Regions from separate parts of the Janthinobacterium sp. GW823-FHT06H09 genome, predicted to be linked through region 3. Evidence: predicted binding sites of a transcription regulator. Region 3 holds the regulator's gene; each other region holds the start of a gene.
The links. The regulator NrdR, encoded in region 3, represses ribonucleotide reductase genes. The targets are predictions, from matches to a motif close to CACNANATNTNGTG.
Positions count from the first base shown of each region.

Region 1 (3,275 bases), on a different contig from region 3:
GGCTTCCATCGAGGTGTCGGCGAAGCTGACAGCCGCGTCCGAGGCGAACGGCACGCGCATCATGTGCAGGCAGTCCTGGAAGCCCATGATGCCCATGCCGACCGGACGATGGCGCATGTTCGAGTTGCGCGCCTTGTCGACGGCGTAGTAATTGATGTCGATGACGTTGTCGAGCATGCGCATGGCGGTGCGGATGGTCTTGGCCAGCTTGACGTGATCGAGCTTGCCTTCCTTCATGTGCGCCGGCATGTTGACGGAACCGAGGTTGCAGACGGCGATTTCGTCAGGGCCCGTGTTCAGCGTGATTTCCGTGCACAGGTTCGAGCTGTGGACGACGCCGACGTGCGACTGCGGGCTGCGGATGTTGCAAGGATCCTTGAACGTGATCCATGGGTGGCCCGTTTCAAACAGCATCGACAGCATCTTGCGCCACAGGTCCAGCGCCGCGATCTTCTTGAAGACGCGGATTTCGCCGGCGGCGGCCTTGGCTTCGTAGCCCAGGTAAGCCTGTTCAAAAGCCTTGCCGACCTTGTCGTGCAGGTCAGGCGTGTCCGACGGCGAGAACAGGGTCCAATCGCCTTTTTCCATGACGCGCTTCATGAACATGTCGGGAATCCAGTTCGCCGTGTTCATGTCGTGCGTGCGGCGGCGGTCGTCGCCCGTGTTCTTGCGCAGGTCGAGGAATTCCTCGATGTCCATGTGCCAGGTTTCCAGGTAGGCGCAGACGGCGCCCTTGCGCTTGCCGCCCTGGTTGACTGCCACGGCCGTGTCGTTGACCACTTTCAGGAACGGCACCACGCCTTGCGACTTGCCGTTGGTGCCCTTGATGTGGGCGCCCAGGGCGCGCACCGGCGTCCAGTCGTTACCCAGGCCGCCGGCGAACTTGGCCAGCAGCGCGTTGTCCTTGATGGCGTCGTAGATGCCTTCGAGGTCATCGGAGACGGTGCTCAGGTAGCACGACGACAGCTGCGAGCGCAGGGTGCCCGAATTGAACAGGGTCGGGGTCGAGCTCATGAAGTCGAACGAGGACAGCAGGCTGTAGAACTCGATGGCGCGCGCTTCGCGGTCCGCCTCGTTCAGCGCCAGGCCCATGGCCACGCGCATGTAGAACGCTTGCGGCATTTCAATGCGCACGTCCTGGATGTGCAGGAAGTAGCGGTCGTACAGGGTTTGCAGGCCGATGTAGCCGAATTGCAAGTCGCGGTCGGCGACGATGGCTTTGGCCAGGCGCTCCAGGTCGAAACTGGCGAGTACCGGGTTCAGCAGCTCGGCGGCGATGCCCTTGGCGATATATTGCGGGAAATACGTCAGGTATTCGGCGGCGGCCGCCGCTTGCGGCACTTCCTTGCCGAACACTTCCTTGCGCACCGTGTGCAGCAGGATGCGGGCCGTGACCTGGCTGTAGGCCGGGTCTTTTTCCATCAGCGCGCGCGCCGCCAGGATGGCCGACTTGTGCAGCTCTTCGACGGGCACGCCGTCGTACAGGTTCTTCACCGTTTCAGCCAGGATGGCGTCGGCATCGACGTGCTTTTCCAGGCCGGCGCAGGCGGCGTTGATCAGGTCGCGCACTTCCTGCATGTCCAGCAGGCGGCGCACGCCGTTGTCGGTGACATTTAATTGTGGTGCGGAAACTTGTGCGGACGCGCCTTGCGCTTCCTTCTGCAGGCGGCGCTCTTCCATATGCTTGGCGCGGTACAGCACGTAGGCACGCGCCACGTCGTGCTCGCCCGAACGCATCAGCGACAGTTCCACCTGGTCTTGCACGTCTTCGATATGGAAGGTGCCGCCGCCCGGATGGCGACGCACCAGCGCGGCGACGACGCCGTCCGTCAGTTGCTCCACCAGTTCGCGGATGCGTGCCGAGGCGGCGCCCTGGCCGCCGTTAACGGCCAAAAACGCCTTGGTCATGGCGATGGCGATCTTCGAAGGCTCAAATGCCACCACCGCGCCGTTGCGGCGGATGATGCGATAGTCGCCCAATGCCGCGCCCGTGCTCGCCACGCTGTTGGCCGCGCCTGGCGCTGGCGATACTGGCGTTGGATGGATGGAAATATCTTGTGGTGATTGCATTGAAGCTCCCGTTGTCAGCTAAAGTCAGCCTGCAGTTTTGCTGCCGCGTGTGTTGTTGAATAGAACGCCCGATGGTCAGGGTTTCTTCAGGTATTTGTTGCTAAATAGTAAATTTATAATGCATAAAACAGGTCAGTATCCATAGCGCCACACCGTACTGCCCGGCTGGCGCAAAACATGATCAAGGGTGATAAACCGCCAGTTCCAGTGCTTTATCAGCAATCTGGGTAGCTTTGATAATAATTCTGAAAACGTCTGTGATGGCACTAGATATAGTCTTTATATCCAACTTCTGCACTAATTGTAGTGCCCATCGAAGGGCGATGCAATAGTTTTCCAGCATCCGTCGGCGTAATTTTTTGTATTTTCATATACGATTTCGGTTGACTTTTCAGGGCATGGATGGAAAGCCCAATCCCCGCGAAGTAAGCGCTAACGCAGGCTGCCCGCGCAGGGTTTCCAGCCAGCACTCTTGATAAAAATGCCAGTCAAAAAACGGCCCCGGATCCGTCTTCCTTCCCGGTGCGATATGCTCGTGGCCGCGCACATGGGACAGCCCGTGGCGCGCCACCAGCGCCGCCGTCAGCGCCGCCAGCACATGGTATTGCCGCCGCTGGAAAGGCACATCGTCCGCGCCCTCCATTTCGATACCGATGGAATAGCCATTGCACTGCGGGCGTCCTTCGAACACGGACGCGCCCGCATGCCAGGCACGTTGATCAGTAGAAACATATTGCAACAACGCACCATCGCGCCGCACAAAAAAGTGCGCCGACACCTGCAAGCCACGCAGGTCGGCGAAGGAAGGATCGGCATTATAATCTACCCGGCCCGTAAACAAGTCCGACACATGCGGCCCGCCAAAGCGGCCACCCGGCAAGCTGATGTTATGAATCACCAGCAAGTCGACTTGCGCACCGTCCGGACGCGCATCACAGTACGGCGAGTCATAGCGCAGCGCGCCGTCGCACCAGCCGTCTTCATCTATCGTCCATCCGCTCATCAAGTAATTCTTCCTGTATCGTCAATTTCTGCATGCGGTAACGCAACTGGCGCACGCTCAGGCCCAGCTGACGCGCCGCCCGCGCGCGGTGATAACGCGCCTGGACCAGCGCCTGCATGATCATGTCGCGCTCGGCCTGACGCAAATACACGTCCAGCGGCAGGACTGGGCCCACGCCATATGCCGCCATGCCGGGCAGGCA
Region 1 is NZ_JBXAHC010000012.1:91,190-94,464, forward strand. Features, by position in the region: gene AC1Q6X_RS20850 (ribonucleoside-diphosphate reductase subunit alpha) at 1-2,070, opposite strand, end outside; gene ampD (1,6-anhydro-N-acetylmuramyl-L-alanine amidase AmpD) at 2,462-3,073, opposite strand; gene AC1Q6X_RS20860 (sigma 54-interacting transcriptional regulator) at 3,051-3,275, opposite strand, start outside.
Region 1: AC1Q6X_RS20850 (ribonucleoside-diphosphate reductase subunit alpha) is a predicted target of NrdR. The motif match lies at 2,335-2,348, and genes of this name have one in related genera.

Region 2 (3,275 bases), on a different contig from region 3:
GACCATCACGCACAGGCTGCCAAAGCCGAAGACCTCGATCTCGACGTCCGTCTTGCTGATCAGTTGCTCGACCTGCGCCATCGACAGCACGCGCGGCAGCACGGCGCGGGCGATGCCGAAGTGTTCCTGGTAAAAATTGATCGCTTCGTAGTTGGTGGCCGAGCCTTGCACGGACAGGTGCAGGCGCAGCTGCGGGTGATGCTCGCTTGCATACGCCATCAAGCCCGGATCGGCCACGATCATGGCGTCGATGCCGGCTTGCGCGGCGCGGTCGATGGCGCTGCGCCACACGGCCCAGTTGTGCGGCTGCGGATAGGTATTCAGCGCCAGCAGCACCTTGCGTCCATATTGGTGGGCGTAGCGCACGCCCTCGGCGATGGCCTTTTCGTCGAAATTGAGGCCGGCGAAATTGCGTGCATTGGTGGCATCGCGAAAACCCAGGTACACGGTGTCGGCGCCATTGTCGACGGCCGCTTTCAAGGCGGGCAGGCTGCCGGCGGGGCAGACCAGTTCCAGCGGTCCGGCCACGCGGGTGGCGGTAGTTGATTCAAGCATCATGATATTCACAGTCCTGTATCGGCTCAGGGTGCAGACTATAGCCCCGCCCATACCGCCCAGTCCTTGACACAGGTGAAGGAATGCATGCATGGCTGGCGCGCGTTCAACTTGCTTGACCTGGCTGTAAAATGCCCCACTTTTTCCCTATCCGATTGCCCGCCATGACCCGCAAACCGCTGCTGATTTTCCTGCTCACCCTGTTCCTCACCGCGCTGCAGGTGCAGTGGGCCGGCCCGCCCGATGGCTATGATGCAGGGACCCTCTCCGTGCTGTCGCCGGAAGTGCTGGGCGCGTATCCGGGCGTGCTGCTGCTGTTCCTGCTGGCCGTGTTCGCGCGCCGCAAGATGCCGCTGCTGCGTCAGGCCGCCATCTGCACGGGCCTGCTGGCCGTCTACTGGCTGCTGGCGAACTACGTCACCTTCGACGCGCGCGTGGCCAGCTGGAGCACCTACACGCCGCTGGAAATATGGACGCACGTTCTGCCCGCCTCCGTCGCCAGCGTGGCCGCCTGCGGCGCCGCGTTCTTTTGCGCGAGCTGGCTGATCCTGCGCGAAACGCGCTGGAACAAAAGCGGCTGACGTGGATTTTTCACCTGCATCAAGGATTCGTCACGCAACTGCACGCGCCCTTTGACGCCACTATATTTAGTGATTAATCTCCATAAAAACACCGCATGTTGTGTTTATTGGAGGTTTCATGACGACAAATGCAGTTTCCCCCACACGCGGCCAGGTCGATGTCGCCGCATCCATCAATGAATACCTGGACCGGCGCGACTGGCGTGTCAACGCCAACGCCAACCAGGGTTACTCGCTGGGCGGCCTGATACTCAATGTATCGGGCAAGGTCATCGCCAACTACTGGCTGGACCAGGTGTATCCGCCGGAAGTGGGCGCGGCGCACCGCGAAGCGGCGCTGCACATCCACGACCTCGACATGCTGGCCGGCTATTGCGCCGGCTGGTCGCTGCGCACCCTGCTGCATGAAGGCTTGAACGGCGTGCCGGGCAAGATCGAATCGGGCCCGCCCAAGCACATGTCGAGCGCCATCGGCCAGATCGTCAATTTTCTCGGCACCCTGCAAAACGAGTGGGCCGGCGCGCAGGCGTTCAGCTCCTTCGATACCTATATGGCGCCCTACATCCGCAAGGACAGCCTGCGCTATGAAGACGTGCGCCAGTACATGCAGGAGCTGATCTTCAACCTCAACGTGCCATCGCGCTGGGGCACGCAGACGCCGTTCACCAACCTCACTTTCGACTGGGTCTGCCCGGACGACCTGCGCGAGCAGATTCCCGTCATCGCCGGCCGGGAAATGGACTTCAGCTATGGCGAGCTGCAGGCGGAGATGGACATGATCAACCGCGCCTACATCGAGATCATGATGGCGGGCGACGCCAAGGGCAGGGTCTTCACCTTCCCCATCCCCACCTATAACATCACCGAGGATTTCGACTGGCATAGCGAAAACGCGGAACGCCTGTTCGAAATGACGGCCCGCTACGGCCTGCCCTACTTCCAGAACTTCATCAATTCGGAACTCAAGCCGAACATGATCCGCTCCATGTGCTGCCGCTTGCAGCTGGACTTGCGCGAACTGCTGAAAAGGGGCAATGGCCTGTTCGGTTCCGCCGAGCAGACGGGCTCCCTGGGCGTGGTGACGATCAACTGCGCACGCCTGGGCCACCTGTGGCGCGGCGACGAAGCGGCCTTGATGGCGGACCTGGACCGCCTGCTGGAACTGGGCAAGACCAGCCTGGAAATCAAGCGCCGCACCATCGAGGAACTGATGCAGCAAGGCCTGTTCCCCTACACGAAACGCTACCTGGGCACCCTGCGCAACCACTTTTCCACCCTGGGCGTGAACGGCATCAACGAGATGATCCGCAATTTCAGCGGCGACGCCTGGGACATCACGTCCGCCGAGGGCCATGCGCTGGCGATCCGCCTGCTCGACCACGTGCGCGCCCGCATGGTGGCCTTCCAGGAAGAGACGGGCCATATGTACAACCTGGAAGCGACGCCGGCCGAAGGCACGACGTACCGCTTCGCCCGCGAAGACCGCAAGCGCTATCCCGCCATCCTGCAGGCCGGCACCGTCGACAATCCGTATTACACGAACTCGTCGCAGCTGCCCGTCGGCCACACGGACGACCCGTTCGAAGCGCTGGAATTGCAGGACGCGCTGCAGCGCAAATACACGGGCGGCACGGTGCTGCATTTGTACATGACGGAAGCGCTGTCGGACGCGAACGCCTGCCGCGAGCTGGTCAAACGCGCCCTGAGCCGCTTCTCGCTGCCCTACATCACCGTCACGCCCACGTTTTCCATCTGCCCGCGCCACGGCTACCTGGCCGGGAAACATGAATTCTGCCCCACCTGCGACGCGGAGCTGATCGCCCGCAAGCAGGCCCACATTGCTCCATCACTTGAGGAAACGCCATGAATGCACGTCCCGACTTCACTCCCGCCATCACCCTGCTCGACAGCGAACGCCAGCGCTGCGAAATCTGGACGCGCGTGATGGGCTATCACCGCCCCGTCGCCTCGTTCAACATCGGCAAGCAGGGCGAATTCCACGAGCGCCAGTATTTTACGGAAGCGAGCGCCCGGGTTGGCCAGCCGGCCTGCCATGGCTGAGTTGAAAGTGGGCGGCCTGACGCCCTTTTCCGCCACCGACTACCCGGGCAAGCTGGCTGCCGTGGTGTTCGTGCAGGG
Region 2 is NZ_JBXAHC010000018.1:37,015-40,289, reverse strand. Features, by position in the region: gene ubiU (ubiquinone anaerobic biosynthesis protein UbiU) at 1-558, opposite strand, end outside; gene AC1Q6X_RS24370 (hypothetical protein) at 720-1,136, shown strand; gene AC1Q6X_RS24365 (ribonucleoside triphosphate reductase) at 1,255-3,003, shown strand; gene nrdD (anaerobic ribonucleoside-triphosphate reductase) at 3,000-3,197, shown strand; gene AC1Q6X_RS24355 (anaerobic ribonucleoside-triphosphate reductase activating protein) at 3,190-3,275, shown strand, end outside.
Region 2: AC1Q6X_RS24365 (ribonucleoside triphosphate reductase) is a predicted target of NrdR. The motif match lies at 1,195-1,208, and genes of this name have one in related genera.

Region 3 (3,275 bases):
CCAGTTCACGTACGCCGTCTGGCGCACGGCGCGGGCGATGGTGTCGAGCACATAGCGGCCATTGTCGTCCAGCCGCGCGCTGGCGGACTGGTCGCCATAGCTGCCGCTAGCCGCCACCAGCACGCCACTGGCGGCCAGCATCAGCAGCGCGCCCAGCGACAGCGCCACCAGCAATTCGACGAGGCTCATGCCGCGCCGCCAGCGCCACGCGGCATGCACGCCGTTCATGCGCCGCCTCCGCCCAGCTGGAATACCAGCCTGGGCAGCGACTCGCCTGCCGCATTCACGGCGGGCGAGCCATCGGGCAAGCGGCCGCGCCAGCCCAGCTTGATGACGATGGGCGCGCCCTTGCCGCCGCTGCACGCCCAGTGCAAGCCTTGCGCGGCGGCATCCCAAACAGAGGCATCGCGGCAGATATGCAGGCGCGCGCCGGGCAAGGCCGCATGCAACGATTGCTTCCATTCAGCGATGTCGAATTGCGCCAGTTCGGCCGCGCTGCAGGCGCTAGCGCCAAAGCAGTCCGGCGCAGTGCCGCCTGCTTCGGCGTCGTCCGCCGCCGCGTAGGCCACGTTCAGGTAGGGATTGCCCGCATCGGGTCCATTCATGAGCACGCCGTTTGCGCGCATGCGCTCGGCCATGCCGGCCGCCAGCTGCGCGCCCGCCGACAACAGCGCCGACTCATGGCGCGCGCGCAGGGAGTGCAGTTGCAAAATGCTGGCACCGAGCAGGCCCAGCGCCAACAGCAGCAGCGACACGAGCACCTCGACGAGGCTGCTGCCACCCGCTGGAAACATAGTGCGACCGCTCATGTGCATGCCTTGCTCCCTTCCGCAGAAAGAGTCGCAAGAACAGGCGGCCCAGCTACACGATAGACGCGCGCAAAAAACGGGATCTGCGCAAGCGCAAACAGCGCAGCGATAAGGGGAGAAGAACGGCGTAGTTATTGATCAGGCCGCTTGCCAGGCGAGCGCTGGCGTGGTGAACACGGGGCGCAAAACGGGGCACATGAGCAGCCCCGTCGTCGAACAAGAGGCTTCGAGCAGGCGTCAGGGCTTGCGCGCCTGCCCCACTTCGGCGATCGCATCCTGGAACTCGGCCAGGTCTTCGAAATTCTTGTAGACGGAAGCGAAGCGGATGTAGGCGATCTTGTCGAGGCGCTTGAGTTCCTGCATGACGAGTTCGCCGATATAGCCGGAATCGACTTCGCGCAAGCCGCTGGTCAGCAGTTTTTCCTGGATGGACGCGATGGCCGTATCCACCGAGGCGGCCGCGACGGGACGCTTGCGCAAGGCCAGCATCAAACTGCCGCGCAACTTATCCGCAGCGAACTCCGTCCGGCTGCCATTCTTTTTGACGACGGCCGGCATGATAAGTTCAATGCGCTCGTACGTGGTAAACCGCTTGTCGCATTTGCCGCAGCGGCGGCGGCGCCGAATGGCATCCCCTTCCTCCGATACGCGCGTATCGAGAACCTGGGTGTCGCCGTGCTGGCAAAATGGACATTTCATGGGCTGGTTACAACTTTATAGTAATAATTACGGGAAATCGCCGCCCTTGTACAAAGGGCGCCCGAATCACTCCGGGCGCCCTTGGGCACGAAGGAATGTGTCATACGGAATCTTACTCCGTATGACACATTCTGGACAAATAATTATGCTGCGTACACAGGGTGCGCGTCGGCCAGCACTTTCACGGCCGCTTTGACGCGCTCGATGGTGGCGGCGTCATGCGGATTGTCCAGCACGTCGGCGATCAGGTTGCCCACTTCTTCCGCTTGCGCTTCCTTGAAACCACGCGTCGTCATCGCCGGGCTGCCCAGGCGGATGCCCGAGGTGACGAAGGGTTTTTGCGGGTCGTTCGGGATGCCGTTCTTGTTGCAGGTGATGTGCGCGGAACCGAGGATGGCTTCGGCTTCCTTGCCCGTCAGGTTCTTGGCGCGCAGGTCGACCAGCATGACGTGCGATTCGGTGCCGCCGGACACGATGCGCAGGCCGCGCTTGATCAGGGTTTTCGCCAGCACGTCGGCGTTCTTGATCACTTGCTTCTGGTATTCGACGAATTCAGGGCTCAGCGCTTCCTTGAAGGCGACGGCCTTGCCGGCGATCACGTGCATCAGCGGGCCGCCCTGGATACCAGGGAAGATGGCCGAGTTGATGGCTTTTTCGTGCTCGGCCTTCATCAGGATGATGCCGCCGCGCGGACCGCGCAGCGATTTGTGCGTGGTCGAGGTGACGAAGTCGGCGAACGGCACCGGATTCGGGTACAGGCCGGCGGCGATCAGGCCCGCGTAGTGGGCCATGTCCACCATGAAGTAGGCGCCCACTTCCTTGGCGATCTTGCCGAAGCGTTCGAAGTCGATTTTTTTCGAGAAAGCGGACGCGCCGGCGATGATCAGTTTTGGCTTGCGTTCGCGGGCCAGGCGTTCCATCGCCTCGTAGTCGATGTCTTCTTCCGCCGTCAAGCCATACGACACGACGTCAAACCATTTGCCGGACATGTTCAGCGGCATGCCGTGGGTCAGGTGACCGCCTTCGGCCAGCGACATGCCCATGATCAGGTCGCCTGGTTTCAACATGGCGAAGAACACGCCCTGGTTCGCCTGCGAGCCGGAATTCGGCTGCACGTTCGCGCATTCGGCGCCGAACAGTTTCTTGACGCGGTCGATGGCCAGTTGCTCGGCCACGTCGACGTATTCGCAGCCGCCGTAGTAGCGCTTGCCCGGGTAGCCTTCGGCGTACTTGTTCGTCAGCTGCGAGCCTTGCGCTTCCATTACGGCTGGCGACGTGTAGTTCTCCGAGGCGATCAGTTCGATGTGATCGTGCTGGCGCGTGTTTTCTTTTTGAATGACGGCGAACAATTCAGGATCGACGTTGGCGAGGGTGTGATCTTTTGCAAACATGTAAAAACTCCAAGTATGAGGGTGCTTGTACTGGCAGGTTGGATCGAATGAGGGGAGCCGGCGTTAAGTGAATAACAACATTGGACGGGCAGCCTCTTCGTGCTTTTCCATAGTGGCTACCCAGGCGAACGGCTGATGAAAAATCTCACGTTTCCCGGTGGGTGCCCACCTTTCGCCGGTTTGCCGATCGCCACTCAGGGAGATCGCCCGACTTTTCGCCAGTCACGTGAGACGTAATGGAAGTCAAATTGTAAGTTAAGTGCCCAAATTGAGCAAGGAATGCAACCGTGCGGCTATAATCGCCGCGCGCCGCCGCAGCCCGGACAGGGCCGCAGGCCGCCCCGGGGCATGGCTGCCGCTCTTAAGCTGGACTTAA
Region 3 is NZ_JBXAHC010000008.1:13,989-17,263, reverse strand. Features, by position in the region: gene AC1Q6X_RS14940 (PilW family protein) at 1-228, opposite strand, end outside; gene pilV (type IV pilus modification protein PilV) at 225-809, opposite strand; gene nrdR (transcriptional regulator NrdR) at 1,047-1,508, opposite strand; gene glyA (serine hydroxymethyltransferase) at 1,652-2,899, opposite strand; ZMP/ZTP riboswitch at 3,011-3,135, opposite strand.